DNA from 2 places in the Kitasatospora herbaricolor genome. Region 1 is predicted to be linked to the other one. Evidence: riboswitches for the same ligand, from Rfam matches in the RefSeq annotation. Region 1 holds a riboswitch; the other holds the start of a gene.

The links. A riboswitch is a leader RNA that binds a small molecule or an ion and turns the genes downstream of it on or off. The one in region 1 is predicted to bind glycine.
Region 2: another riboswitch for glycine. It lies ahead of gcvP (aminomethyl-transferring glycine dehydrogenase); the one in region 1 lies ahead of gcvT (glycine cleavage system aminomethyltransferase GcvT).

What each region holds. Positions count from the first base shown of each region.
Region 1 covers NZ_JAUSVA010000002.1:5,946,923-5,961,172, forward strand. Annotated here, with positions in the region: gene J2S46_RS26285 (L,D-transpeptidase) at 1-390, shown strand, start outside; gene J2S46_RS26290 (L,D-transpeptidase) at 704-1,969, shown strand; gene J2S46_RS26295 (ATP-binding protein) at 2,117-2,656, shown strand; gene J2S46_RS26300 (hypothetical protein) at 3,052-3,381, opposite strand; gene J2S46_RS26305 (ATP-binding protein) at 3,378-3,851, opposite strand; gene J2S46_RS26310 (helix-turn-helix domain-containing protein) at 4,100-4,951, shown strand; gene J2S46_RS26315 (DUF397 domain-containing protein) at 4,948-5,154, shown strand; gene J2S46_RS26320 (L-serine ammonia-lyase) at 5,244-6,626, opposite strand; gene glyA (serine hydroxymethyltransferase) at 6,819-8,087, opposite strand; gene gcvH (glycine cleavage system protein GcvH) at 8,218-8,595, opposite strand; gene gcvT (glycine cleavage system aminomethyltransferase GcvT) at 8,765-9,886, opposite strand; glycine riboswitch at 10,096-10,198, opposite strand; gene J2S46_RS26340 (enhanced serine sensitivity protein SseB C-terminal domain-containing protein) at 10,544-11,341, shown strand; gene J2S46_RS26345 (enhanced serine sensitivity protein SseB C-terminal domain-containing protein) at 11,532-12,440, shown strand; gene J2S46_RS26350 (ABC transporter permease) at 12,978-13,976, shown strand; gene J2S46_RS26355 (ABC transporter substrate-binding protein) at 14,066-14,250, shown strand, end outside.
Region 2 covers NZ_JAUSVA010000002.1:1,841,320-1,855,569, reverse strand. Annotated here, with positions in the region: gene ftsR (transcriptional regulator FtsR) at 1-124, shown strand, start outside; gene J2S46_RS08450 (bifunctional nuclease family protein) at 227-700, shown strand; gene J2S46_RS08445 (MerR family transcriptional regulator) at 1,159-1,857, shown strand; gene J2S46_RS08440 (SanA/YdcF family protein) at 2,066-2,767, shown strand; gene J2S46_RS08435 (DNA polymerase IV) at 2,898-4,325, shown strand; gene J2S46_RS08430 (MFS transporter) at 4,532-6,013, opposite strand; gene J2S46_RS08425 (PRC and DUF2382 domain-containing protein) at 6,289-7,641, opposite strand; glycine riboswitch at 7,868-7,970, shown strand; glycine riboswitch at 7,972-8,103, shown strand; gene gcvP (aminomethyl-transferring glycine dehydrogenase) at 8,208-11,108, shown strand; gene J2S46_RS08415 (DUF5999 family protein) at 11,281-11,472, opposite strand; gene J2S46_RS08410 (hypothetical protein) at 11,801-12,373, opposite strand; gene J2S46_RS08405 (glutamate-cysteine ligase family protein) at 12,741-14,246, shown strand.

The DNA of each region.
Region 1 (14,250 bases):
CTGCCGGTGACGCTGGGCGACGCCAAGAACCCGTCCTGGAACGGCACCATGGTGATCTCCAGCAAGGAGAAGGTCACCCGGATGAACTCCCAGACCGTCGGCCTGGGCGCGGAGTACGACATCCAGGACGTCCCGCACGCGATGCGGCTGACCGACTCCGGCACCTTCGTGCACGGCAACTACTGGGCCAACCCGTTCGGCAAGAGCAACGCCAGCCACGGCTGCGTCTCCATGCAGGACGTCCAGGGCGGCAGCGACACGTCGGTGGCGGGCAAGTTCTTCAACGACTCGATGATCGGCGACCCGGTCACGATCAAGAACTCCACCAGCGCCACGGTGAAGCCGGACAACGGTCTCAGCGGCTGGACGATGGACTTCAAGAACTGGTAGTCCCCGTGCCCGAGCGTTGATCCCGGTACCGCGACCGGGCCGGCCCCCCGCCGAGGGGGACCGGCCCGGTCGTCCGCGTTTCCGGGCCCGACCTCGCCCCCCTGCCCGCCGGACGGCCCCTGCCGGCCCGACCGGCCCGCTTCCGGCAGGTCCGTTCCGGGCCTGGTCCGGGCCTGGTCCGGGCCGGTCCGGGGGCGGTTCCCACCCGTCCGGCAACGGTTCCCCACCCCTGCGGTAACGGTCGGGAGACGGGCGCAACTTTTCCCGATCGGACGGCGTGTACTCAGCTGGGGATCAAGGGAGGGAGTCGGCCGTGGAGTCGATACGCAGGCCCGTCGGGTCGATACGCAGGGCAGCGGCCGTCGCGGTGCTGGGCGGTGTGCTGGTGCTGACCACCGCGTGCGGCGGGGGCGGCGGGGCGGCCGGCAGCGGTCAGCAGCCCCCCGCGGGGGCGGCACTGGGCGGGGCCGGCGGAGCGGGCGGAGGCGCCTCGGCGCCGGCCGGCGCGAGGTCGGAGCAGCCGCAGCCGAAGGTCTCGGCGGCGGTGCTGGACATCACCCCGAAGAACGGCGCCGAGGGCGTGGCCCCGGGCGCGCTGCGGGTCTCGGTGGCTGGCGGCAGGCTCACCGCCGTCAAGGTCACCGACAAGGACGGCCGGGAGGTACCGGGGGCCGCCACCGCCGACGGCGCCGCCTGGACACCGGCCGCGCCGCTGGCCGTCGGCACGGCGTACCGGGTCAGCGCGCAGGCGTCCGACCCGGCCGGGGTGCCGGCCACGGCGGAGAGCGGCTTCACCACCCTGACGCCGCAGAGCGAGGCCTCGCCCACCGACAACATCTCCGACGGCGAGACCTACGGGGTCGGGATGATCCTTTCGGTGGCCTTCGACAAGGACGTGAAGAACAAGGCCGAGGTGGCGAAGGGCATCACCTTCGAGACCGACAACGGCACCGTGGTCAAGGGCCACTGGTTCGGCGACCGCCGGCTGGACCTGCGCCCCGAGGCGTACTGGAAGCCCGGCACCAAGGTCACCGTGCACTACCGGCTGAAGAGCGTGGAGATCGCGCCCGGCGTGTACGGCGGGGTGGACCGCGACGAGCCGTTCACCATCGGCCGCTCGCAGGTCTCCACGGTGGACGCGAACACCCACGAGATGACCGTGGTGCGGGACGGCCAGACCTCCGTCATCCCGATCACCTCGGGCTCGCCCGAGCACCCGACCTGGAACGGGACGATGGTGATCTCCGCCAAGGAGGGCGTGGTGAACATGCGTTCCAGCACCCTCCCGGGGATGACCGGCGAGCCGTACGACCTGATGGTGCCGCACTCGATGCGGCTCACCGACACCGGCACCTACGTGCACGGAAACTACTGGGGCCACTCCTTCGGCGAGGACAACACCAGCCACGGCTGCGTCGGCCTGCAGGACGTGAAGGGCGGCGGCGCCGGCACCGTGGCGGGGAAGTTCTACGACTCCTCGCTGGTCGGCGACGTGGTCACGGTGCAGAACTCCAAGCGCGGCCAGGTGGAGCCGGACAACGGCCTCAGCGGCTGGAACCTGCCCTGGGGATCCTGGTAGCGGACGGCGTGCGGCCACTGCCGGGCTCCCCTCGCGGGGTGCCCGGCAGTGCTGTTTCGGAGGCTTGCTGTCGGCATATGCCCCTCGAATAGTGATTGTTTGCTCATTGTCCGTACGCGGCCGCATGCGTTCCGCAATGATGGGCACATGGCGGGATGGGGCGAAGCGGAACAGTCATCACATCCTGGGTCCGGCCTGCTGGGTGACGCCCCGTCGGAGAACCGGCCCCTGGCGCTGGCAGCCCTGGAGCGGCTCAGTCCGACCGAGCTGGAGCAGGTGTACTTCGGCCGGATGTGCGAGCAGGACGGGTCCGACGAGGTGGTGCTGCCCTCCCGGCCCCAGTCCGCCTCGGTGGCCCGGCGGCTGGTCCTGTCCGTCCTGCAGTCCTGGGGTCTGCACCAACTGCTGGAAGCCGGGGAGCTGTTGGCCGGCGAGCTGATCGCGAACGCCGTCCGCCACGCCGCCGGCCGTACCATCGGCCTCCAGGTCCAGCGCCGGGCCGGCTGGCTACGGGTGGAGGTCCGGGACTCCTCGCGGGCCCTGCCCTGCCGGATCGTCGCCGAGCCCGGCGGCGAGGCCGGCTACGGCCTCCAGCTGGTCGACGACCTGGCGGACCGCTGGGGCGCCGACCTGCTGCCGCGCGGCAAGGCCGTCTGGTTCGAGCTGAAGATCCGCGAGCGCGGCTGACACCGTCGGCGGAAGTGTTGTTCGTCCCGCCCCGGAAACCACGCAGGGCCCCCGTCGCCGTGGTGCGGCGTGGAGGCCCGTGCAGGTCATCGCGCCGGTCAAGGGGGTGCGTACCGCGCGATGGGGACGGCCGTGCCAGGTCGGGGTCGGCCGTGGTTCGCGTCCGGGGCGTCGTCACGCCCCGGACTGCTTCGACTATCGCATGCGTCTCAGGATGTGAGCAAACCGGACAGCTTGGAATGGAAGGTTTGTAACCTAGTTCACCTTTGCTGCGCGCATGAACTCGCATGCAGGCCTTTGATTGTTCACCGTCGGCGGGGTGGCTCGGCCGCCGGTGGGCGGCTGCTCTTCCCCGGCGCTGCGGCGTGATCCGTGGAGGCTGCTCGGTGGGCCGGTCACAGCATGGGGTGCGTCGTCGGGCGGGGGCGGGCCCGGTCGTCCCCGCCCGGGCGGATCAGGACGGAGTGCAGGCGGCCGTCCATCCGCAGGGTGAGGGTGAGCGACCCGTCCCGGACGAGGAACTCGCGGACCCGGGCGGCGGCCCCGCGCCGGGTGAGGAAGTACTCGAAGGCGTCGGACTGGTCGGCCCCGAGCGGGAGTTCACGCAACGAGCGCCAGAGCGCGGCGAGGGCGTCCGGGAGGTGCTGGAACCGGGCGGGGGCGGCCACGTCCTCGATCTCGACGTAGACCGCTCCGTCCGCGTCAGGGCCGGGGCAGGAGGTCATGCGGCGCTCCTGCGGGCGGTCGGGGTGCTGGAGGGAGCCGGGGCGACCGTGCACCAGACGGCCTTGCCGATGCCGCTCGTACGGGCCTGGCAGCCCCACTGGTCCGACAGGTGGCGCACCAGCCACAGTCCGCGTCCGGATTCCTCGTCCGGTGCGGGCAGGGCGACGGCCGCACCGGTGTCGAGATGGTGGTCGCCGGGGTCGTGGACCTCGATCCGCAGCCGTCCCTCGGTGAGCGCGAAGTGGACCATGATCAGGCGGTCGGGCGGTACATGGGCGTGCTCGATGGCGTTCGTGACCAGCTCGCTGAGCAGCAACTCGCCCACCTCGACGTAGTGTTCGCCGCCCTCGTGCCGGGAGAGGAAAGCGCCCAGCAGTCGGCGGGCCGCCCTGGCGGATCTGCGGCGGCGCGGCAGCCAGCAGGTCTGTTCGGTGACGGCGGACGGGGTGGGGTGGAGGGTTTCGGGCATGGCGGAGCCCCTTTCGGGTGTGCCTGGACGGACGGGCCTGGTGGCCTGGAACGGGCATGGGGATGCCCGGTGGCCTGTCGCGCTCGACTACTGCGTGTCGAGCAGTGGACTACTGCGAGTAGCATGCTCCGCTGAAGGCTCGTCGTGCAAGTGCTCCTCTCAAGCAATTGCACGAAGGGAGAAGCGACTCGGCCCTTGGAGGGGGTGGCAGACTGTGTATCGAGGCGACCTGTTGGGGATGGTGACGAGTGGACAGTCCGACCGTGCTGCGGCGTAGGCTCGGCACCGAGCTGGGCAAGTTGCGCGCGGCGAGCAGGATGGCTGCCAAAGACGTTGCCGCCACGCTGGGTTGGTCCGCTTCCAAGTTGAGCAGGATCGAAAGCGGCAGCGTGCCCTTGCAAGATCGCGATGCGGCGAGGCTTCTTGCTCACTATGGAGTCGACGATCCGGCAGAGGTGAAGCAGTTCATCAACCTGGCCCGGCAGAGTCGACAGCAGGGCTGGTGGCACGCCTACGGTGATGCGCTTCCTGACTGGTTCAGGGCCTACATCGGACTTGAAGCCGACGCCACGAAGATCGAGACATTTCAATGTGAGCTGGTGCCCGGGCTGTTGCAGACCGAGGACTATGCCCGGCAGGTCATCCGAGCGATGAATCCCGGAGAGGCCTCAGAGGACATCGAGCGCAGGGTGGCGCTGCGCATGGAGCGGCAGCAGATTCTCGATCGACCTCAGCCGCCGCGCATTTGGGCGATCATCGGGGAGGCTGTCATGAGGCGCCAGGTCGGCGATCCCTCGCAGATGAGTGGTCAGCTCCATCACATGGCGGACATGGCCGAGGGCCGGCCCAACATGACGATTCAGGTGCTGCCGTTCTCGGCAGGCGCACATGCTGCCATGGGCTCCTCGTCCTCCATCCTTTCGTTCAGTGATCTTCCCGGACGTGTGGCCTACTCCGAAGTCACAACCATCAGTATCTATACCGAGCGGGAGTCGGAGATCGCACGTCATGAGGACACGTTTCTCCGTCTCATGGCGTCGTCGGTCCAGCCGGAGAAGTCAGTCTCTTGGTTGAGGGAAGTCGCAGAGGAGTACAAGTGAAACAGGGCGACCTTGGTATCAAGTGGCACAAGAGCACCTACAGCAACGGCCAGGGAGAGTGCGTTGAGGTCGCTGACGGGCTTCCCGGAGTGGTACCCGTCCGCGACTCGAAGGACCCCGAGGGTCCGGCACTGCTGTTCCGCGCCGAGGCCTGGTCGGCCTTCGTCGCCGGGGTCAAGGCGGGCGATCTCCCGGCCGTCTGACGGGCCTCACGCCAGTGGCGGGGCCCACCGGGACGAACCGGTAGGCCCCGCCACGGTGTGAGGCTGTCACGCGCCGCCGCGTCGGCCGGTCAGCACTCGATGACGTTGACCGCGAGGCCGCCGCGCGAGGTCTCCTTGTACTTGACCTTCATGTCGGCGCCGGTCTCCTTCATGGTCTTGATCGCCTTGTCGAGGGAGACGTGGTGGCGGCCGTCGCCGCGCAGTGCCATCCGGGCCGCCGTGATCGCCTTGACCGAGGCCATGCCGTTGCGCTCGATGCACGGGATCTGGACCAGGCCGCCGACCGGGTCGCAGGTGAGGCCGAGGTTGTGCTCGATGCCGATCTCGGCGGCGTTCTCGACCTGCTCGGGGGAGCCGCCCAGGACCTCGGCGAGGCCGCCGGCCGCCATCGAGCAGGCCGAGCCGACCTCGCCCTGGCAGCCGACCTCGGCGCCGGAGATCGAGGCGTTCTCCTTGAAGAGCATGCCGATCGCACCGGCCGCGAGCAGGAAGCGGACGATGCCGTCCTCGTCCGCGCCGGGGATGAAGTTGATGAAGTAGTGCAGGACGGCGGGGATGATGCCCGCCGCGCCGTTGGTCGGGGCGGTGACGACGCGCTGCCCGGAGGCGTTCTCCTCGTTCACCGCCATCGCGTAGAGGGTCACCCACTCCATCGCGTTGGCCGGCCCTATGCCCTCGGCCCGCATCGCCCGGGCGCCGGAGGCCGCGCGGCGGCGGACCTTCAGGCCGCCCGGCAGGATGCCCTCGCGGGACATGCCGGCGGCGACGCACTCCTGCATCACCCGCCAGATCTCCAGCAGCCCGGCGCGGATCTCGGCCTCGCTGCGCCAGGCCTTCTCGTTCTCCAGCATCAGGCCGGAGATCGACAGCCCGGTCTCCCGGGTGAGGCGCAGCAGTTCCTCGCCGGTGCGGAAGGGGTAGCGCAGCGCGGTGTCGTCCGGCTTCACGCGGTCGGCGCCGATGGCGTCCTCGTCGACCACGAAGCCGCCGCCGACCGAGTAGTAGGTCTTCTCCAGCACGGGCACGCCGTCGGCGTCGTACGCGGCCAGGGTCATCCCGTTGGCGTGGTACGGCAGCGAGCGGCGGCGGTGCAGGATCAGCTGGGTGTCGGTGTCGAAGGCGATCTGGTGGGCGTCGGCCAGGTCGTGGCCGAGCAGCCGCAGCTGCTTGGTCGCCCTGATCCGCTCGACGTCCAGTTCGGCCTGGTCGACGTCGACGGTCCGGGGCGAGTTGCCCTCCAGGCCGAGCAGGACGGCCTTGGGGGTGCCGTGGCCGTGGCCGGTGGCGCCGAGCGAGCCGAACAGTTCGGCCCGGACGGCGGCGGTCTGGGCCAGCAGCCCCTCGGACTTCAGGCGGCGGGCGAACATCCGGGCCGCCCGCATGGGGCCGACGGTGTGGGAACTCGACGGGCCGATGCCGATGGAGAAGAGGTCGAAGACGCTGATGGCCACGGGGGGACGTCCTTGTCTGGTCTCGTGGAAGGACAAGCGGGTACACGCGTCGGGGCACCGCGCGCCACGTTCCAGTGTGCGCGGTGCCCCGGGGTTTCGGGAGGCTCGGCGGGTGCGTGCCGGGACTCACGAGAGGTGAAGCGGGCCCTGCAGATGAGGGCCGTGCAGCTTCGGGCCCTGCTGCTTCGGGTCCTACAGGTTCGGGTACAGCGGGTACTTCGCGGCCAGCGCGCTGACCCGGGTCTTCAGGGCGGTGGCCTTGGCCTCGTCGAAGGTCGGCAGCAGCGCCTCGGCGATGATGTCGGCGACCTCGCGGAAGTCCTCGGCCTGGAAGCCGCGGGTGGCGAGCGCCGGCGTGCCGATCCGCAGGCCGGAGGTGACCATCGGCGGACGCGGGTCGTTCGGGATCGCGTTGCGGTTGACCGTGATGCCGACCTCGTGCAGGCGGTCCTCGGCCTGCTGGCCGTCCAGCTCGCTGTTGCGCAGGTCGACCAGGACGAGGTGGACGTCGGTGCCGCCGGACAGGACGGACACGCCGGCCTCGGTGGCGTCCGACTTCAGCAGGCGCTCGGCGAGGATCTTGGCGCCGGCCAGGGTGCGCTCCTGGCGCTCCTTGAACTCCTCGGAGGCGGCGACCTTGAACGCGACGGCCTTGCCGGCGATCACGTGCTCCAGCGGACCGCCCTGCTGGCCGGGGAAGACCGCGGAGTTGATCTTCTTGGCGTACTCGGCCTTGGAGAGGATCACGCCGCCGCGGGGGCCGCCGAGGGTCTTGTGGGTCGTGGTGGTCACCACGTCCGCGTACGGCACCGGGTTGGGGTGCAGGCCCGCGGCCACCAGGCCGGCGAAGTGCGCCATGTCGACCATGAGCAGCGCGCCGACCTCGTCCGCGATGCGGCGGAACTCGGCGAAGTCCAGCTGGCGCGGGTAGGCGGACCAGCCCGCGATGATCAGCTTGGGCTGGTGCTCCTTGGCGAGGCGCTCGACCTCGGCCATGTCGACCGTGTTGGTCTTCTCGTCCACGTGGTACGCGGCCACGTTGTAGAGCTTGCCGGAGAAGTTGATCTTCATGCCGTGGGTCAGGTGGCCGCCGTGCGCCAGGCTCAGGCCCAGGATGGTGTCGCCCGGCTGGATCAGCGCGAACATCGCCGCGGCGTTCGCCTGCGCGCCCGAGTGCGGCTGGACGTTCGCGTGCTCGGCGCCGAACAGCGCCTTCACCCGGTCGATGGCGATCTGCTCGGCCACGTCGACGTGCTCGCAGCCGCCGTAGTAGCGACGGCCGGGGTAGCCCTCGGCGTACTTGTTGGTCAGCACCGAGCCCTGGGCCTCCATGACCGCCACCGGGGCGAAGTTCTCGGAGGCGATCATTTCCAGGGTGGTCTGCTGACGGTGCAGCTCGGCGTCGACCGCGGCGGCGATCTCCGGGTCGAGAGCGTGCAGGGACTGGTTGAGGACAGTCATGGTGTGGTCTTCCCGTCATGGGGCAGCCGCGCGCAGCTCGTCGGCCGCGGGGACGGCCGGGCGGCGGGCGGGAGCGGGCAAGGGGCCGGGCGGGGGCGGCCGCCGCGCTGCGGCCGCCCCGTCGGGGGACTCAGCCGCCGGTGAGGGCGGTGTACTCGTCGGCGCTCAGCAGGTCCGCGGGCTCACCGTCGAGCCGGACCTTGAACAGCCAGCCACCCTCGAAGGGGGCGGAGTTCACCAGGGCCGGCTCGTCGATGACGGCCTGGTTGACCTCGACGACCTCGCCGGTGGCGGGGGAGTACAGGTCGCTGACCGACTTGGTGGACTCAAGCTCGCCACAGGTCTCACCTGCGGTGACGGTGTCGCCGACCTCGGGCAGCTGCACGTAGACGATGTCACCGAGGGCGTCCGCCGCGTGGGCGGTGATGCCGATGGTCGAGACACCGCCCTCGGCGGCCGTCAGCCACTCGTGCTCCTTGCTGAACTGCAGGTGCTGGGGGTTGCTCATGGCGTCATTCTCCAGGATGGGAAGCAGTCGGTGGAAATGCGGGGTCGCCGGATCGGCCCGGCGGCCCGGACAGGGGTGACGGTGGGTGACCGCGCTCACGCGGGCGGGCGCCCGCACCGGCGTGCGGGCCCGGCCGCGCGGCCTCGGCGGTGCGGACCGGTGACGGGCCTCAGCGGGCGCGCTTGTAGAACGGCAGCGCGACCACCTGGACGGGCTCGTGCTTGCCGCGCACGTCCACCGCGACGGTGCCGCCCGGCGTCGCGTGCGCCGCGTCCACGTAGGCGATCGCGATCGGCCTGCCCAGCGTCGGGGACGGCGCACCCGAGGTGATCCGGCCGATCGGGGCGCCCTCGGCGTCCACCACCGCGTACTCGGCCCGCGGCACCCGCCGGCCCTCGGAGACCAGGCCGACCAGCACCCGCGGCGGGTTCGTCTCCGCCTCGGCGGCCGCCTGCTCCAGCGCCTTGCGCCCGACGAAGGCGCCGCCGTTGGTGGTCTTGTCGAAACGCACCACCCGGCCCAGGCCCGCGTCGAACGGCGTCAGCTCGGTGTTCAGCTCGTGCCCGTACAGCGGCATGCCCGCCTCCAGGCGCAGCGTGTCCCGGCAGGACAGGCCGCACGGGACCAGGCCGACGCCCTGCCCCGCCTCGGTCAGCGCGTTCCACAGGTGCTCGGCGTCGGCGGGGGCCGAGAAGATCTCGAAGCCGTCCTCGCCGGTGTAGCCCGTCCGGGCCAGCCAGACCTGCTTGCCGGCCACGGTCGCGGGCAGCAGCGCGTAGTACTTGAGGCCCGGCAGGTCGGCGTCGGTGACGGAGGCCAGGATGCCGTTCGCCTCCGGACCCTGCACGGCGATCAGCGCGTACGCGTCGCGGTCGTCGCGCACCACCGCGTCGAAGCCCTCGGCGCGGGCGGTCAGCGCGTCCAGCACCACCTGGGCGTTGGAGGCGTTCGCGACCACCATGTACTCGTCCTCGGCGGTCCGGTAGACGATCAGGTCGTCCAGGATGCCGCCGTCCTCGGCGCAGATCATGGTGTAGCGGGCGCGGAGCACGCCCAGCGCGGAGATGAAGCCGACCAGCGCGTGGTCCAGCAGCTCGCCCGCCTGCGGGCCCGAGACGGTGATCTCACCCATGTGCGAGAGGTCGAACAGGCCGGCCTTCGTCCGGACGGCGAGGTGCTCCTCGCGCTCGCTGCCGTAGCGCAGCGGCATGTCCCAGCCGGCGAAGTCGGTCATGGTGGCGCCGAGGGCGCGGTGCAGCGCGTCGAGCGCGGTGAGACGGGGGGACGACATGGCCTGTACTCCTTGGGCTGGGCACTCAGGTGAGCGCACGCCGGACCGGCCCCGACGGGGACCTGACCTGCGCGCGGGCATGCGGCGGCTGGGTCTCCCCATCTGTCGTCACAACCTGAGAGCTTCACCGCGCGCTGCCCTGGGGACAGCATGGCGGCTTGCACCGTGGGTGGGCGCACGGCAGGGCCGTGTCCGCTTTCCAGATGTGCCTCGCCCGTGCGGTAGGGGTGCCTGAGAGATTCCGGGGAGGACTTGCTCCTTCGGCGCCGGCCGTACCCCAGGGGGCACTCCGGACTCTCCCGCGCGGGTTCGAGCGGCCTGTATGGAGTTGGGCGCCCCGCCGAAGCGACTCACGGGGACGGGCACATCATGGCATGCCGGGCGGTGGGTCTTAAAGGCTCGCTCGTGGTCGTGGCCTCCGGCCGGCCGGGGGTCCCGGGAATCCGCGGGTCCGCCGGCCGGTGCGGGCACGGACCGGTTTCCGCGGCCCTGGGCCGCCGCCCGGCCGTGCTGCGAAGCGGCGCGGGGGCTGTTCGTACGCGGGGCTCGTAGGCGGGACGTGGAGGCCTCCCCTTGATCCCGTGCGCCCGGTCCGGCGGGGGGACGGGCCGATAGGCTGGGAGGCCGGCGGCTAGAGATGGGGCGGTACAGGGGCGTATGGGTTACCCGGCGGAGGAGACGCAGGCATGGGGCGGGCCGGAGGCGGCGCCGCCCGGGGGGAGCTGGCCCGCCAACGAGCTGGAGCAGGTGCTCACCGCCGCGCTGGGCGACCCGGGTGCCACGCCGCGGGTGATCGAGGTGCTGGCGCGCAGCCAGGTCTGGATCCCCCTGCCGGCCGGCGCCGACCCGCAGGGGCAGTCGCTGGACCTGCCGACCATCGAACTGGCGGGCGCGCCGTACGTCCCGGTGTTCTCCTCCCAGGAGCAGTTCCTGCAGCACGCCCCCGGGCTGGCCTTCGCGGTCGCCCCGGTGTGGGAGTTCGCGCGGGGGTTGCCGCTGGGGCTGGGGATCGCGGTCAACCCGGACGCGCCGGTGGGCATCCCGGTGCCGCCGGCCGGGGTGGCCGAATTGCGCCGCGGGCCGCGGGAGGACCGCTGGGACACCCAGACGGACGCCGGTGCCGGTGGCCGGGTGGCGCTGCGGGAGCCCGCGCCGGAGGAGGAGCCGTTCGCCTTCCTCTCCGCGGCGGCCGCCGAACTGGCCGCGCTGCCGGGGGTGCTGACGGCACGTCGGGCGCTGGCCAGCGTGGAGGGGGAGCCGACCGTCATGTTCGTCGGGGTCCAGCTCGACCAGGCCTGGCCGGCCGACCCGGGCGCGGTGAACGAGGCGCTCGGGCGGGCGCTGGGAACCGCGCCGCTTCCCGGTGGCGTCCACCTCGTGCTGCTCGACCTCGTGGACGACCCGGTGGTCGAGTGGCTGCTCGGCCGGGTACAGCCCTTCTACACAAGGATGTGACCGGCGGGGTCGGGGCACGTCGGCATGGCGACTGTCCGCAGCGCCCCATAGGCTGCGTCCGGACACCCCGGGACGGACACCCCTGCCACACCGGCGGCGGCAGACCAGGAAGAGGGCTCGAAGTGGGCGAGCGGGGCGAGCGCGCCGGCAGAAGGTGCGCGTTTCGCGTGGCGGCCATCGAGGTGGGCGTATGAACGCGGCAGCGGCCGGCGGCGGAGCACCGGGGCCTTGGGGCCCGCCTCCCGCGGCGCGCCCCGGGGGTGACCCGGGGGCGCTGGAACGCGCCCTGCGCGAGGTCGCGCCGGAGCGGTACGAGGCGTACGAGGGCATGCTGCGGGCGCTGGCCGAGGGCCAGGTCTGGATGCTGCTCTGGCACGGTTCCGCGGGCAGCCCGGACGCGCAGTACGGGAACATGGACGTCTCCGGGCACGGGTACGCGCCCGCGGTCACCTCGCCCGAGCAACTGGCGTCCAGCGGCTGGGCCCGCGGGCACGAGGTGATCTCCGGGCAGGAGATCGCCGCCTCGCTGTACCGCACCCGCTGGGGCCTGTGGCTGAACCCGCACGCCCCCGGCGGCGGTGTCGGCATCCCCTGGGCGGACCTGCGGCGGATCGCGGCGGGTCTGGACCGGCTGCCGGCCGGGCCGCTGCACCTGAGCGAACCGCAGGTCCAGGCACCGCAGTTCTACGGGCTGCTGGAGCACCAGGCGCTGGAGGTGCGGGCCGTCCGGGCGCTGCGCCGGGCCTGGGTGCGTCCCGCCGTGGGGGAGCCGTACCTGGCGATCGGACTGGAACTGTACGACACCTCGCCGCCGGCGGTGGAGGCGGTCCGGGCACTGATGCAGCGGGCGATCGCGGTGGCCCCCGAGGGGCTCGCGGTGTCGACCGTGGCGATGGGCGACGAGTACGACCCGGTGGCGATGTGGATGCGGGCCAACGCGCGCCCGTTCTTCGACCGGGAGGCGGCCGGCCGGCCGCCGGTGGCCCCGTACCCGGCCCAGGCGTACCCGCCGCAGGCCTCGTACCCGTACGGCACCCAGCCACCGCCGGCGGGCCCGGGGTGGCCGCAGCAGCCGTGGCCGGGCTATCCGGGCCGCTGAGGTCCGGGCGCCGCAATTCCCGTCCTGTACGGCCACGAAACATTCATTTCGCACCCGACCGGCCTGATGTCATGTCAGGCCGGTCGTGACGTTCCCAGGGGCATTCGCCAGCCATTTTCGTCATTGATCTTGACATGCATGTAACAGATATGTGAAGAAGCGTATGCGGCTCCTGAGGCTGTGCATGCCCACAGATCACAGTTGGGCATCCTTCGGTTGTCAGGGCTGGCGCAAGCCCGGGGGGATGGCAGAGAGTTCTGCGCAATGCAGTGCTCGCACCGGGCCCCACAAGGGCGAACGCGCACGCAGACCGAATGATCCGCGCGACGCCCATCCCGCACGGAGCACCTCAGCACCCCGTTCCGCTGTCTTCCGCACCGCCGTACCGCCGATCCGGCGACCAGCACCACCGCACCGATGCAAAACGCACCAGTAGCGCAACCCGCTCACGCAGTCCCGACCCGGACCGGGTCGGAACACCTCGCGCGACCGGGCACCGTGGGCCGGCCACCGTCGGCGAGGGGACCGAACTGACTCATGACCACACCCATCGACACCACCGGATCCGCCGGCCCGGCCGAGACCGGAGCGGCACCCGCAGCGGCGCCGGTCAAGAAGATCGAAGGCCGTTCCCCGGGCAGAATCGCCTGGGACCGCCTCAAACGCGACAAGGTCGCCCTCGCGGGCGGCGTCGTGGTGATGCTGCTGATCCTCGCCGCGCTGTTCGCGCCGGTGCTCAGCTCGCTCTTCGGGCACCCGGTCGACGAACCGCACCCGGATCAGATCAACCCCGAACTGGGGCTGCCCAAGGGCGCGTTCGGCGGCATCAGCGGTGACTTCCTGCTGGGTGTCGACCCCACCTTCGGCCGGGACGTCTTCAGCCGGATCCTCTACGGCGCCCAGATCTCGCTGCTGGTGGCCTTCCTCGCGGCCGGGGTCTCGGTCGTCATCGGCGTCCTGATGGGCGTCGCGGCCGGCTACTTCGGCGGCTGGATCGACTCCGCGATCAGCCGGGTCATGGACGTCCTGCTCGCCTTCCCCCAGCTGCTGTTCTCGATCGCGCTGGTCTCGGTGATGCCCAACGACCTGCTCGGCCTGAGCGGCAGCGGCGTCCGGATGGCGATCCTGATCCTGGTCATCGGCTTCTTCGGCTGGCCCTACATCGGACGCATCGTCCGCGGCCAGGCCCTGTCGCTGCGCGAACGCGAGTTCGTCGACGCGGCCCGGAGCCTCGGCGCCGGCCCGGTGCACATCCTGCTGCGCGAGCTGCTGCCCAACCTGGTCGCCCCGATCCTCGTCTACACGACGCTGATCATCCCGACCAACATCCTCAGCGAGGCGGCGCTCAGCTTCCTCGGCGCGGGCGTCAAGCCGCCCACGCCCTCCTGGGGGCAGATGCTCTCCCAGGCCACCAAGATCTACCAGGTGGACCCGACCTACATGGTCGTCCCCGGTCTCGCGATCTTCATCACCGTGCTCGCCTTCAACCTCTTCGGCGACGGGCTGCGTGACGCGCTCGACCCCAAGGGCAACTGAGCCCCTTCAGACCCACCCCCCACACCAGGGGACAGCACCCCCCTCGGCGGACCGATCGGGCCCGCACATCTTCAGGAGGAACCGTACTCATGACGCGTAACCGGACGCTCGCCGCCGCTGCCCTGGTGGCCACCCTGGCGCTCACCGCGACCGCCTGCGGCGGCTCGAAGGGCGGCGGCAGCAGCGACGCCAGCAAGGGTGCAGAGGGCGGCTTCAACGCCGCGGTCGGCAAGGTGCTCAACCCTTCGGACAAGAAGGGCGGCACCATCAACCT
Region 2 (14,250 bases), 4.1 Mb from region 1:
GCTGCGGCGGCACCGGAACCCGCAGACCCGGGCGCACGCCGAGGCCACCGCGCGCGATCTCGCCACGCTGTCCGTCCGGCTGCACGCGGCGATGGTCCAGGCCGGGATGCGGACCCGTCATTAGGCGGCTCCGGACGGCGGCCTCGCGGGGCCGGTCGCAGGGCTGTGACCAGCCCGGTCCTGGTTGCGCTTTCATATCCGGGGTGTGGGCCATAGGGTTGCGACTGTGAATGAGCTCGACGTCGTGGGTGTCCGGGTGGAGATGCCGTCGAACCAGCCCATCGTGCTGCTGCGCGAGGTCGGGGGCGACCGCTACCTGCCGATCTGGATCGGTCCGGGTGAGGCGACCGCGATCGCCTTCGCCCAGCAGGGCATGACGCCGGTGCGCCCGCTGACGCACGACCTCTTCAAGGACGTGCTGGAGGCCCTGGGGCAGCAGCTCACCGAGGTCCGGATCACCGACCTCCGCGAGGGCGTCTTCTACGCCGAACTGGTGTTCACCGGCGGGGTCGAGGTCAGCGCCCGCCCGTCCGACGCGATAGCCCTCGCCCTGCGGACCGGGACCCCGATCTACGGGAGCGAGGAGGTGCTCGCCGAGGCGGGCATCGCGATCCCGGACGAGCAGGAGGACGAGGTCGAGAAGTTCCGCGAGTTCCTCGACCAGGTCTCGCCCGAGGACTTCGGCGGCGGCCAGCAGTAGGCGCCGCCCGCCGGCTCCCCGCCCGTGCGGTTCGCACGGGCTTCTCGCTGTCCGCGGCCGGGGGCCCGGCCCCCCAGGCCCCTGTGCGGTCGCCGATGGCCGGTGGCTGCTCTGCCCCGTGCCTCGACGTGAACGGCCGCTCTACCCGCTGTGAGCCTCCGGCGCACCCGCGGCGGTCGGCCGCGCTACGGTCGGTGATCGGCCGCCGCACCCGTCGTGACCTTCGAAGCTGGTCCGGTGGGCCGTTCCGGCTGCTGGGGCCCGCCGTCGCGGTTTTGCCAAAAGTCGTCCACTTACCCACACTGGGGGCACGAAAAACCACTCTCCCGAGTGACGCGGTTTGGCGTGCCCGGCGTGGCGATCGTTGACGGGCCATGGGTGACTGCCTACCGTCAGGAGTGGCTGCGGATTGTCACGCGCGGCCGGGTTGCCCGCAGCACAGGTGGACGGAGGTAGGCATGACCAGCACCGGCGATGACGTGGCCGTGGGTGGCGTGTGCTCCGTGCATGTGCAGCGCACCGGCCGGACCGTGGTGGAGCGCGGCTGGGACGCCCGGCAGGCGGAGCCCGGCGGCGCCGAGCCGGCCCGGGCCGGGACCAGGATCGGGCGCTTCCCGGCCGTCCAGGGCGGCCAGCCGGACATCGAACGACTCGCCCCCACCTCCGCGCTGGTCGGCTACCGTGGCCCGACCGCCTGCGCGGCGGCCGGCATCACCTACCGCCAGCTGGACTACTGGGCGCGCACCGGGCTGCTGGAGCCGAGCGTGCGGTCGGTGTACCCGGCGAGCACGCACCGCCTCTACAGCTTCCGCGACATCCTGACCCTGAAGATCGTGAAGCGCCTGCTGGACGCGGGCGTCTCGCTGCAGAACATCCGGGTGGCGGTCACCCATCTGCAGTCCGCCGAGGTCGGAGACCTGGCGGGGCTGACCCTGATGTGCGACGGCGCGACGGTCTACGAGTGCAGCACCCCGCAGCAGGTGGTCGACCTGCTGAAGGGCGGTCAGGGCGTGTTCGGCATCGCGGTCGGCGCCGTCTGGAAGGAACTGGAGTCCTCGCTGGGACGGTTGCACGCCGAACGTACGGACACCGGCGAGACCCTGGTCGGCCAGGACCCGGCGGACGAGCTCGCCCAGCGGCGCAACCGCGCCGGCTGACCAGCCGCCCCGCACGGCGCTTCCGCACGGCGCCGCCCAGGCCACCGCCGCGCGGCGGGCCGATCGGTCGGGCGCCGCAGGCGGGTGGGCCCGCGACCCCACGACTCATCAGCGATCCGCACCACCGCGACCGGCCCGGACGGGGAACCGTCCGGGCCGGTCGCGTCGTCACCGGTGGTGAACCGATCAAGGAGGGGTCGTGCGGGTCATACGCTTCGTGCGGGTCGTACTCGGTGGGCCGGCCTGGCTGCGGCAGCGCCGTGGGCAGCGCCGCGCTTTCCAACTGCTCGTCCTGCTGTGCGTGGTGGCGCTCGCGCCGAGCGCCTGGCTCTGGGTCAGCACGGCGGAGCGGGTCCGCACCGTGGCGAGCGTGCCGCAGGCCCCCGTGGCGGTGGTGTTCGGCGCCGGCCTGCAGAACGGCACGCCGTCCCCGTACCTCGCGCACCGGCTGGACGCGGCGCTGGAGCTGTACCAGCGGCAGAAGGTCCGGGCGATCCTGGTGACCGGCGACAACGGGCGGGCCAGCTACGACGAGACCGACGCGATGCGGCGCTACCTGATCGAGCACGGGGTGCCGGAGATCCGGGTGGTGGGCGACTACGCCGGCTTCGACACCTGGGACTCCTGCACCAGGGCCCGGCGGATCTTCGGGGTCGACCGGGCGGTGCTGGTCAGCCAGGAGTTCCACGTCCGCAGGGCGCTGGCCCTCTGTCAGGCCGCGGGCGTCGACGCGTACGCGGTCGGGGTGCAGGAGTGGCACGACGTCACCTGGTACTACGGCGGCCTGCGGGAGATCCCCGGCGCGGGGAAGGCCGCGCTGAACGCCTGGCTGCGGCCGGACCCGGCCCTGCTCGGTCCGCAGGAGCAGGGCATCCCGCGCGCGCTCGCGGACGCGGGCGCGGCGCGCTGACCGGGCGCCGGGCGACGTGACCTCGCGCCGGCGGGCGTGACCATGAGCTGCCGGCCCTGGCGACCGGCCGGGCGCGCCGGGCCGGTCGCGCGGAGGCCTGATTGTCGGACCTCTGCGGCATGATCGGCAGGTGCGGTCACTGCCCAGCATCATCCACCTGGACATGGACGCCTTCTTCGCCTCGGTGGAGCAGGCGGCCAAGCCGAGCCTGCGCGGCAAACCGGTGCTCGTCGGCGGTCTGGGCGGCCGGGGCGTGGTCTCCACCGCCTCGTACGAGGCCCGCAAGTTCGGCGTGCACTCCGCGATGCCGATGGCCCAGGCCCGGCGGCTGTGCCCGAACGCGGCCTTCCTGACCGGCCGCTTCGAGGCCTACCGCCGGGTCAGCGACCTGGTGATGGGCCTGCTGCGGGAGCTGTCGCCGCTGGTCGAGCCGCTCAGCCTGGACGAGGCCTTCGTCGACCTGGCGGCCGGTCCGTACGGCCCCGCGCTCACCGCGGCCTCCGACGGCGCGGCCCTGGTGCTGGCCCTGGCGGAGGACCTCCGGGCCGACATCGAGCGGCGGACGGGGCTGACCGCCTCGGTCGGCGCGGCGGGCTCCAAGCTGATGGCGAAGATCGCCTCCGAGCAGGCCAAACCGGACGGGCTGGTGCTCGTCCCGCCCGGCCGGGAGCGGGCGGTGCTGGGCCCGATGTCGGTCCGGGCGCTGCCGGGCGTCGGCCCGGCCACCGAGCAGGTGCTGCGCCGGGCCGGTCTGATCACGGTGGCGGACCTGGCCGACGCCGGCGAGGCGGAGCTGGTGCAGCTGCTCGGGCGGGCGCACGGCGCGGGCGTGCTCCAGATGGCCCTGGGACTGGACGACCGGCCGGTGGTGCCCGACCGGGACGCCAAGTCCGTCTCGGTGGAGGACACCTTCGAGGTGGACCTGGCCGACCGCGACCGGATCCTGCACGAGGTGGACGTGCTGGCGGCGCGCTGCGTCGGCCGGCTGCGCGCGGCCGGGCGCTCCGGCCGCACGGTGGTGCTCAAGGTACGGCGCTTCGACTTCTCGACCCTGACGCGCTCCGAGACGCTGCGCGGCCCGACCGACGACGAGACGGTGATCACCGACACCGCGCGGCGGCTGGCGGCCCAGGTCGACGTCACCGGCGGGGTGCGGCTGCTGGGCGTCGGCGTCTCGCAGCTGGCGGACTACACCCAGGAGGACCTCTTCGCGCAGGCCGTGCGGGAGGCGGCGCGGGAGCAGGCCGAGCAGCGGGAGGCGGAGCCGGAGGACGGCTCGGAGCCGGGCGGGTCGTCGCCGGGGGAGCAGCCGGCCGAGGCGTCCGGTGAGCCGGGGGAGGCCGGGGAGGACGCCGAGGTGCCCGCCGTCCGGCGCTGGATGCCCGGGCAGGACGTGACGCACACCGAGCACGGGCCGGGGTGGGTGCAGGGCAGCGGGGTCGGGCGGGTGACCGTGCGGTTCGAGACGCCGTGGAGCGGGCCGGGCCGGGTGCGGACGTTCCTGGTGGACGATCCGGCGCTGGAGCCGGCCCGGCCGCTGCCGCTGCGGCAGGAGTGAAGGAGGCAGGAGTGAGGACGGCAGGAGTGAAGCGGCCGGCACGGCTTCCCCGGCGGGGCGGTGCGAACGACGGAGCGGCCCCGCCCGGAGTGTTCCGGGCGGGGCCGCGTGTCGGGCCGGGCCGTGGGTGATCGCGATGCCCTCGTCGATCCCCGGTGGCCCGGTCCCCCCGCGCCCTGTCCCTGGGCCCGGGGGAGGACGCCTCGTCAGGCGTCGGTCTTGACCAGCACGGGGCTGGAGTTCGGTGCGTCGGCCAGGTCGGCCGCGGGCGCGGCCGGCTTGATCCGGCGGATCAGGAAGGGCACGGCGCCGGCGACGAGGCAGACGGCCGCGGCGGTCCAGAACGCGTGCTGGTAGGCGTTCAGGGTCGGCAGGGCGACCGGCAGGCGCGGGATGGTGTCGCCGGTCAGGATGGCGGCCATCACGGCGGTGCCGATGGCACCGCCGACGGTGCGCAGCACGGCGTTCATGCCGTTGGCGATGCCGCTCTGCTCGACCGGGACCGCGCCGTTGATGTAGGCCGGCATCGCGGAGAAGGCGAGGCCGATGCCCAGACCGAAGATCGCCGAGGCGGTGTAGAGGTCACCCTCGTGGCTGTGCCGCATGGCCAGGTAGGACATCGCGACGGCGCCGAGGACACCGCCGAGCACCAGCGGCAGGCGCGGTCCTCGACGGGCGATCAGCACGGCGCCGAGCGGGGCGGCGACCATGCTGCCGACCGCGGACGGCAGCAGCATCACACCGGCGTGCAGCACGGTGGCGGTGAAGCCGTAGTGGGTGAGCCGCTCGGGGGTCTGGGCGAAGTTGCTGATCACCATGAAGGAGCCGTACATGCCGAACCCGATGAGCAGACCGGCCAGGTTGGTGAAGGCGACGGCCGGGCGGGACATCATCGACATGTCGACCAGCGGGTGCTTCACCTTGACCTCGATGATTCCCCAGATCAGGGCGACCACGGCGGCGACGGCGAACAGGCCGAGGGTCTTGTTGGAGGTCCAGCCCCAGGTGTTGCCCTGGCTGACGGCGACGAGCAGGGCGGAGAGCCAGCCGGCCAGGGTGATCGCGCCGAGCGGGTCGGCCCCGCCCTCGGTGTCGACGACCGGGTCCTTGGGGACGCGCAGGGCCACCAGTGCGACGGCGATCAGACCGAAGACCAGGCCCATCCAGAAGATGGACTTGTAGCTCCAGTGCTCCAGCAGCAGGCCGGTGGCCACCAGGCCGAGGCCGCTGCCGACGCCCATCGAGGCGCTGATCCCGGCGACGCCGCCGGTGACCTTCTCCTTGGGCAGCTCGTCCCGGACGATGCTGATCGCGAGCGGCAGCACGCCACCGCCGGCGCCCTGCAGGACGCGGGCCACGACGAGCCAGGTGAAGGAGTGCGTGCTCACCGCGAGGGCGGAGCCGGCGACCAGCCCGGTCAGCGAGATCAGCAGCATCGGCTTGCGGCCGCGCAGGTCGCCGAACCGGCCGAGCAGCGGGGTGAGGACGGCGGCCGAGAGCAGGTTGGCCGTCATCAGCCAGGTGATGTTGGAACCGGAGACGTTCAGTTCCTTGGCCAGCGAGGGCAGGATCGGGACGACCGCGGTCTGCACCACGCTGAACGCCAGCATCGCCAGGATCAGGGCAGGGAGTACCCGGGCACTGCTCTGCTTCTCTGCCGCGGTGGTGGGCTGTGGGGCCTCACTCACGGTGCTTCCTCCAGTACGTGTGCCCGAGGACGTTGCTTCAGGCGAATGAAAGTGAACTAGCTGAAGTAACTTTGGCGGCAGATACTTCACTGTGTCAAATATCGATCGGTGAAGCTTTGGCAAAGTGCAGGCCGGAGCGGGTCGGTCCGGTCCGTTGCCGGGCCGGCGGCCCGCCGCCGGTCATGCCTCGCGGCAGCGGTGTCCGGACATGCCGAGGACGGGCAGGCCCCGGACCTCGTACGGTCCGGGGCCTGCCCGTCCTCGGGACCAGCTGCTCAGCCCAGGGTGCGCAGCGGCTCGGGGCGCGACTGCGCGGCGGCCTGTGCGGCGGCCGGCGCCGCCGCCGAGCTGTCCGTCGGCCGGACGGCCGAGGGGGAGTCGGCGGGGGAGTCCGGCCGCATCGCCGAGGACTCTCCGGACGCGGCAGCGCCCGTGCCGCCCGAGGAGTAGGCGGCCTGGGCGGGCTGTGAGGCCCGGGCGGTGTGGCCGGCCGGGGCGGCGTGCGCGGATGCCTGGCCCGGGGCGCCGGCGGTGGAGCCGTCCTGGATCTCGACGTGCTCGCGGTGCAGTTCCTCGCGCACCACGTGATCTTCGGTGAACCGCTCGACCACCAGCCGCACCCGCTCGATCGGCACCAGGTACTTGCGCACCACCGGCCGCTCCTCGCGCAGGGTGACCTCCTCCACGGCCTCGGCGATCTCCTCCTGGGTCAGCGCGTCCCGCTCGCCCTCGGTGACCGGCACCCGCTCCACCCGGACGCGCTCGCGCACCACCGGTACGTGCCGCTCGACCGTCTCGCTGGTCACGTACTTGCGGAGCCGGGCCGTGTAGGTCACCTGCCACTCGGTGCTGATGTCGAGCCGCTCCTCGTGGCAGGTGATCTCGACCGGGCCGCCGGGTGCGGAGGTGGCGGCGTCCGCACCGGGAGCGGCGAGCGGCTCCGCCTCGGCCGGCTTGGCGTACATCGGGGCCGGGGCGGCCTGGCCGGCGGTGGGCGCGGGGGCGCCCACCGTGCGGACGTTGGTCTCCTCGGCGGCCGGCGACCTGCGCTCGGGCGCGGCGGCGGCGATGCCGACGGCGGTGGCCGGCGCGCCCGCCGCGGGCGGCTCGACGGGCCGCTCCAGCTTCTCCAGCTTCTCGGCCTTCTCCGGCGCGGGCGTCTCGCTGCCCCGGCCCGCCGTCGCGGCGGCCGCGCCGCCCGCCACCGCCGCACCGGCGGCCGCCGTCCCCGCCGTACCGGGTACGGCGCCGAAGTCCATGTCCGCCGGGCGGTCGTCGGCGCCGGTGTCCTTGGCCGAGCCGGAGCGGTTGTCCGCCGGGGTGTCGAGCCCGTAGTAGCGGTACAGCTGGAGCTCCTGGGCGGGGGAGAGGTGCTGGCCCACGCCGAAGTCCGGAGAGTCCTTCACCAGCGACTTGTCGTACGGGACCCGCAGTTCCTCGCCCGAGAACTCGCTGGTGGTCAGCGGGACGAAGGCGTCGCGGCCGAAGATGCCCGTCCGGACGGCCGCCCACTCGGGCTCGCCGGTCGCGTCGTCCAGGTACACCTCGTCCACGGTGCCGATCTTGTCGCCGTTGCGGTCGACCGCCCGGTGCCCGATCAGGTCTCTGGGGTCGATGTCGGTTTGCACTCAATTCCTCCGGTGCGGATGCTCCTGCGGAACTCCCGCAGGGGTACGGCTGGAGGGTCCGGCCCATCCGCCACTTCATACGAAAAGGCATGAACCGGGCGCCTGCGAGCGGAGCGCCGCCGTCCGGGCGGGCAGTCCGCCCGCCCGGACCAGTGCGTACTCCGATCCGGAGCCGGGGCGCACCCGTGATCGGGGCGGCTCCCGCTGGTACCCTGGGCGCGACCGCCGAGCCCGCTCGGGAGAGTCCCCGGCCGACGAGACGCCGGCGGGGGCGCCGAAGGAGCAACTCCTCCCCGGAATCTCTCAGGCATCCGTACCGTGTGGGATAGGTCACTCTGGAAAGCAGGGCAGGACCGCCGGCGAGGGAGCCGACGGCCACCACCCTCACCGACGGTGCAAGCCGACGGGGTGCTCAGGCATCCCGCGCGGGCGAAGCTCTCAGGTCCCGATGACAGAGGGGGAGGCCTGTTGGGTTCGTTCGCCAGGGCCGGCCCGCTGTCCGCAGCGGTCACGGCCGACCGGCGTGCGCGCCCCCGCCGGTCCGTGACCAGGAGGCCTCGACCATCATGAACGCCCAGCCGAACGCCGGTCGCCCGCTCAGCTCCGCGACCCTCACCGAGCTTGAGCAGGCCAGCCCCTTCGAGACCCGCCACATCGGCCCCGACTCCGGGGCCCAGGAGAAGATGCTCGCCCACGTGGGCTACGGCTCGCTGGACGAGCTGTCCGCCGCGGCCGTGCCCGAGGCGATCCGCTCGATCGACGGCCTCGACCTGCCGGCCGGCCGCAGCGAGGCCGAGGTCCTCGCCGAGCTGCGCGAGCTGGCGGCCGCCAACCAGGTGCTCACGCCGATGATCGGCCTGGGGTACTACGGCACCTTCACCCCGCCGGTGATCCTGCGCAACGTCATGGAGAACCCGGCCTGGTACACGGCCTACACCCCGTACCAGCCGGAGATCTCGCAGGGCCGCCTGGAGGCGCTGCTCAACTTCCAGACCGTGGTCTCCGACCTCACCGGCCTGCCGACCTCCGGGTCCTCGCTGCTCGACGAGGGCACCGCCGCCGCCGAGGCGATGGCGCTGACCCGCCGGGTCACCAAGGTCAAGGGCGGGGTGTTCCTGGTCGACGCCGAGACCCTGCCGCAGACCGTCGCCGTCATCCGGACCCGGGCCGAGCCGACCGGTGTGGAGGTGGTCGTCGCCGACCTCTCCGCGGGCATCCCGGCCGAGATCGCCGAGCGCGGTGTCTTCGGCGTGCTGCTGCAGTACCCGGGCGCCACCGGTGTGGTGCGCGACCTGGAGCCGCTGATCGAGCAGGCCCACGGGCTCGGCGCCGTCGTCGCCGTGGCCGCCGACCTGCTGGCGCTCACCCTGCTGAAGTCGCCCGGTTCGCTCGGCGCCGACATCGCCTGCGGCACCTCGCAGCGCTTCGGTGTCCCGATGGGCTTCGGCGGCCCGCACGCCGGCTACCTCTCCGTGCGCGCCGAGTACGCCCGCTCGCTGCCCGGCCGCCTGGTCGGCGTCTCGGTCGACGCCGACGGCAACCGCGCCTACCGCCTGGCGCTGCAGACCCGTGAGCAGCACATCCGCCGCGAGAAGGCCACCAGCAACATCTGCACCGCGCAGGTCCTGCTGGCCGTGATGGCCTCGATGTACGCCGTCTACCACGGCCCCGACGGCCTGGCCGACATCGCCCGGCGCACCCACCGCTACGCCGCCGCGCTCGCGGCCGGGCTGCGCGCCGGGGGCGTCGAGCTGCTGCACGACGCGTTCTTCGACACCGTCACCGCCCGCGTCCCGGGCCGGGCCGCCGAGATCGCCGCCGCCGCGCGCACGCGGGGCATCAACGTCCACCAGGACGGCGCCGACCTGATCTCGGTGTCCTGCGACGAGACCACCACCCGCGAGCACCTGGCCGGCGTCTGGGCCGCCTTCGGCGTGCCGCAGGCCGAGATCGACGAGAGCGCCGAGGCGCTGCCCGCCGCGCTGCTGCGCGAGGACGAGTACCTCACCCACCCGGTCTTCCACAGCCACCGCTCCGAGACCGCCATGCTGCGCTACCTGCGCCGCCTGTCGGACCGCGACTACGCGCTGGACCGGGGCATGATCCCGCTGGGCTCCTGCACCATGAAGCTCAACGCGACCACCGAGATGGAGGCGGTGACCTGGCCCGAGTTCGGCCAGCTGCACCCCTTCGCGCCGATCGAGCAGGCCCAGGGCTACCTGACCCTGATCCGCCAGCTGGAGCAGCAGCTGGTCGAGGTGACCGGCTACGACGCGGTCTCCATCCAGCCCAACGCCGGTTCGCAGGGCGAGCTGGCCGGCCTGCTGGCCGTCCGCGCCTACCACCACGCCAACGGCGACACCGGCCGCGACGTCTGCCTGATCCCGTCCTCCGCGCACGGCACCAACGCGGCCTCCGCCGTGATGGCCGGCATGCGGGTGGTCGTGGTCAAGACGCTGGTCGACGGCGACGTGGACGTCGACGACCTGCGCGCCAAGATCGAGCAGCACCGCGAGCAGCTCTCCGTCCTGATGGTCACCTACCCGTCCACGCACGGCGTGTTCGAGGAGACCATCACCGACATCTGCGCGGCCGTGCACGAGGCCGGCGGCCAGGTGTACGTGGACGGCGCCAACCTCAACGCGCTGGTGGGCCTGGCCAAGCCGGGCAAGTTCGGCGCGGACGTCTCGCACCTGAACCTGCACAAGACCTTCTGCATCCCGCACGGCGGCGGCGGCCCGGGCGTCGGCCCGGTGGCCGTCCGCGCCCACCTGGCGCCGTACCTGCCCAACCACCCGCTGCAGAGCGAGGCGGGCCCCGCCACCGGCGTCGGCCCGATCTCCGCCGCGCCGTGGGGCTCGGCCGCGATCCTGCCGATCTCCTGGTCGTACGTCCGGCTGATGGGCGGCGAGGGCCTCAAGCACGCGACCCAGGTCGCGGTGCTGAACGCCAACTACATCGCCAAGCGGCTGGCGCCGCACTTCCCGGTGCTCTACACCGGCCCCGGCGGGCTGGTCGCGCACGAGTGCATCATCGACATCCGCCCGCTCACCAAGGACACGGGCGTGACGGTGGACGACATCGCCAAGCGCCTGATCGACTACGGCTTCCACGCGCCGACCATGTCGTTCCCGGTGGCCGGCACGCTGATGATCGAGCCCACCGAGTCCGAGGACCTGCACGAGATCGACCGGTTCTGCGCCGCGATGATCGAGATCCGGGGGGAGATCGACAAGGTCGGCTCGGGCGAGTGGGCCGCGGAGGACAACCCGCTGCGCGGCGCCCCGCACACCGCCGCCACCCTGGCCGGCGAGTGGGCCCGTGGCTACTCCCGCCAGGAGGCGGTCTTCCCGGCGGGCGTGAACCCGGCGGACAAGTACTGGCCGCCGGTGAGCCGGATCGACGGCGCCTACGGCGACCGCAACCTGGTCTGCTCCTGCCCGCCGATGGACGAGTACGGCGCCTGACCGGTGCCGCGCCCGCGGGCGTGAGCTGACCCGGTACGAAGCAGCGGGCCCCGGCGGATTCGATCCGCCGGGGCCCGCTGCTGCTCGCCGTACCCGCCGCGGGGCTCCGCGCCACGCCGCCGGGCTGTCCTGCCGCACGGGCGGGGAGTCCCGCCGTACGGTGCGGCGCCGGTCAGGCCGCGAAGGCCAGGGGGCGGCGCGGGGCGATCACCCGGCCGTCGGGCAGGAGTTCGCCGGTGTCCTCGAAGAGCAGGACGCCGTTGCAGAGGAGGCTCCACCCCTGCTCGGGGTGGCAGGCCACGGTCGCGGCGGCCTCGCGGTCCTCGGAGTCGGCCGAAGGGCATTCCGGACGGTGCTGGCACATGGGTCGTACCCTCGCTTCGCTTGCGATCCTCCCCGTGATGCGGTTGCCGTCGGGATAGTCCGCCGGGAGCCGCCGCGGTAGCCGGATCCTGTCCCGCCGGCCCAGGTGTGAGCCGGCGATTCTGTGGGTAGGACAGGTGGTCCTTCCACGCTGGGTCCCAGTGTCGGCTTCCGTCGGCCTTCGCGCAGCAATTTGGTGACATGCGCCACAACTCCCGCGCATAGATCACCCATTCAGATGGCGCGGAGCAGAAATAAATGCCGGACGGGCCATGCCGGGCATGGCCCGATCGGGCTACCCGGGATGACCCGTCCGGAGCATCGGGGTGTCAGGAGACCCCGAGGACCATCGGCTTGGCCGGAGCGGGGGCGGCGAGCAGCGCCAGCAGGTCCGTCGCCGGGTAGGCGCGGTGCGCGGTGACCCCCAGCGGCGCCGGGGCCAGCGGGATCAGCAGGTCGGACGCCGGGGCCGCGTCGGGTGCGTGCAGCCACAGCGCGGTGGCGTACTGCCCGGGAAAGGTCAGCAGTCGCGGCTGGTGCCGGGCGCGCGAGGTCTGCGCGAGCTGCCAGGCCTGCCGCAGCGCCCGGACCGTCGAGTCCAGGTAGGGGCCGGCGGTGAAGTGCGAGAAGGTGTGCCCCTCGACGCCCTGGACCACCTCGGCCGCCGCCGCCACCTCGCTGCCGTCCTTGATCAGGAACCGCCAGCCCGTCCGGCGCGCGGCCGTCAGTCGGGGCCGGGGGCCGTCCAGGACGTGCACCGCGAGCGGGTGCGCGGGCAGCAGGGTGCCGTGGGGACGGCGCAGCGCGGCGGCGGCCGGCTGGCGCAGCGCGGTCTCCGAATCGAGTGCCGCCAGGACGGCGCGCAGGGCGCTGGGCGGAGGCTGGGGGGTCTGCAATGTCATGGCGGGGTCGCCTCTCCGTGAGAGATCGGCGTGCGAGTGCGGCATACCGGCGTGGCGTGTCTGGTGTGACGGGACCTGGGCCGTGTCCGGTTGTGCGTGATCGCGGTGCGGGCGCGGCCGCCACCGTAGGGGGCCCCGGTGTCGTCGTCGACGTCGGAGCGGTGGCAGGCCGGGCTTGAGCGCAGTGCGAATTCTACTCGAACAGGTGCGCAGGGTGACCTGTTTATCACGTTCAGTTGTGCAGGGCAAGTCGGTATTCGACTGATGGAGCGTCAGTTTCCTTGCTTCGTACGACGTTCGACCCCGTCGGGTATCGATCTTCGGGATGGGCATGATGCTTGCACGGTCGGCCTAGAGGAGGGGACCCATGGGCGAGAAGGTCGTGGCCACGCGCGCGGACCTGTCGGACCGGCAGATGTACCGCCGCAAGCTCCAGTCCTGTCTCGACGTGCTCGAACGGATGCTGCGCGAGAACCGCTTCGACCGGCCCCGGGCCGTGATGGGGCTGGAGATCGAGCTCAACCTGGCGGACGAGCAGGGTCAGCCGCTGATGCGCAACGAACAGGTGCTCGGCGCGATCGCCTCCAGCGACTTCCAGACCGAACTCGGTCAGTTCAACATCGAGGTCAACATCGCCCCGCACCGGCTCACCGGCCATGTGCTGGAGGAACTGCGCGAGGAGATCGACACCGGCCTGCGCTACGCCGACCGCAAGGCCGCCGAGGCCGGCGCCCGGATCGTGATGATCGGGATCCTGCCGACCCTGGAGCACGACCACACCGGCCTGGAGTCGATGTCCCACAACCAGCGGTACAGCCTGCTCAGCGACCAGATCCTGGCCGCCCGCGGCGAGGACATCGCGGTGGACATCGAAGGGGTCGAACGCCTCCAGCTGGAGTCGGTCACCATGGTCGCGGAGGCCGCCGCCACCTCGCTGCAGATGCACCTCCAGGTCACCCCCGAGCGGTTCTCCTCGGTCTGGAACGCCGCCCAGGCGCTCTCCGCGGCGCAGGTCGCGCTGGGTGCCAACTCGCCCTTCCTGTTCGGACGGGAGCTGTGGCGGGAGACCCGCCCGGTGCTGTTCCAGCAGGCGTGCGACACCCGTTCGGCGGAGCTCAAGGCGCAGGGCGTCCGCCCCATCACCTGGTTCGGCGAGCGCTGGGTCGACTCCGCGCTCGACCTGTTCGCCGAGAACCTGCGGTACTTCCCCGCGCTGCTGCCGATCTGCGACGACGAGGACCCGGTCAAGGTGCTGGCCTCCGGCGGGATTCCCAAGCTCGCCGAGATGCGCCTGCACAACGGCACCATCTACCGGTGGAACCGGCCGGTCTACGACATCGCGGACGGCGTGCCGCACCTGCGGGTCGAGAACCGTGTCCTGCCGGCCGGGCCGACGGTCGCCGACACGCTGGCCAACGCCGCCTTCTACTACGGACTGGTCCGGGTGCTGGCCGAACAGCCCCGGCCGATCTGGACCAGGCTGCCCTTCATCCAGGCCGACGAGAACTTCCACAACGCCGCGCGGCACGGGATCGACGCCGTGCTGCAGTGGCCGCGGGCGGGCTGGGGCGGCCGCGGCGGCGGGGTGACCGCCGTGCCGGCCGTCGACCTGGTGCTGAACGAGCTGCTCCCGCTCGCCCACCAGGGCCTGGACGAGTGGGGCGTGGAGCCGGCCGACCGGGACCGCTACCTCGGGATCATCGAGCAGCGCTGCCTGCGCCGGACCAACGGCGCGGCCTGGCAGAGCGCGACCTTCCACCAGCTGCGGGAACGCTTCGGGATGGACCGGCCGGCCGCCCTGGCGGCGATGACCCGGCGCTATGTCGAGTACATGCGCGGGGGCGAGCCCGTGCACACCTGGCCGGTCGGCTGACCCG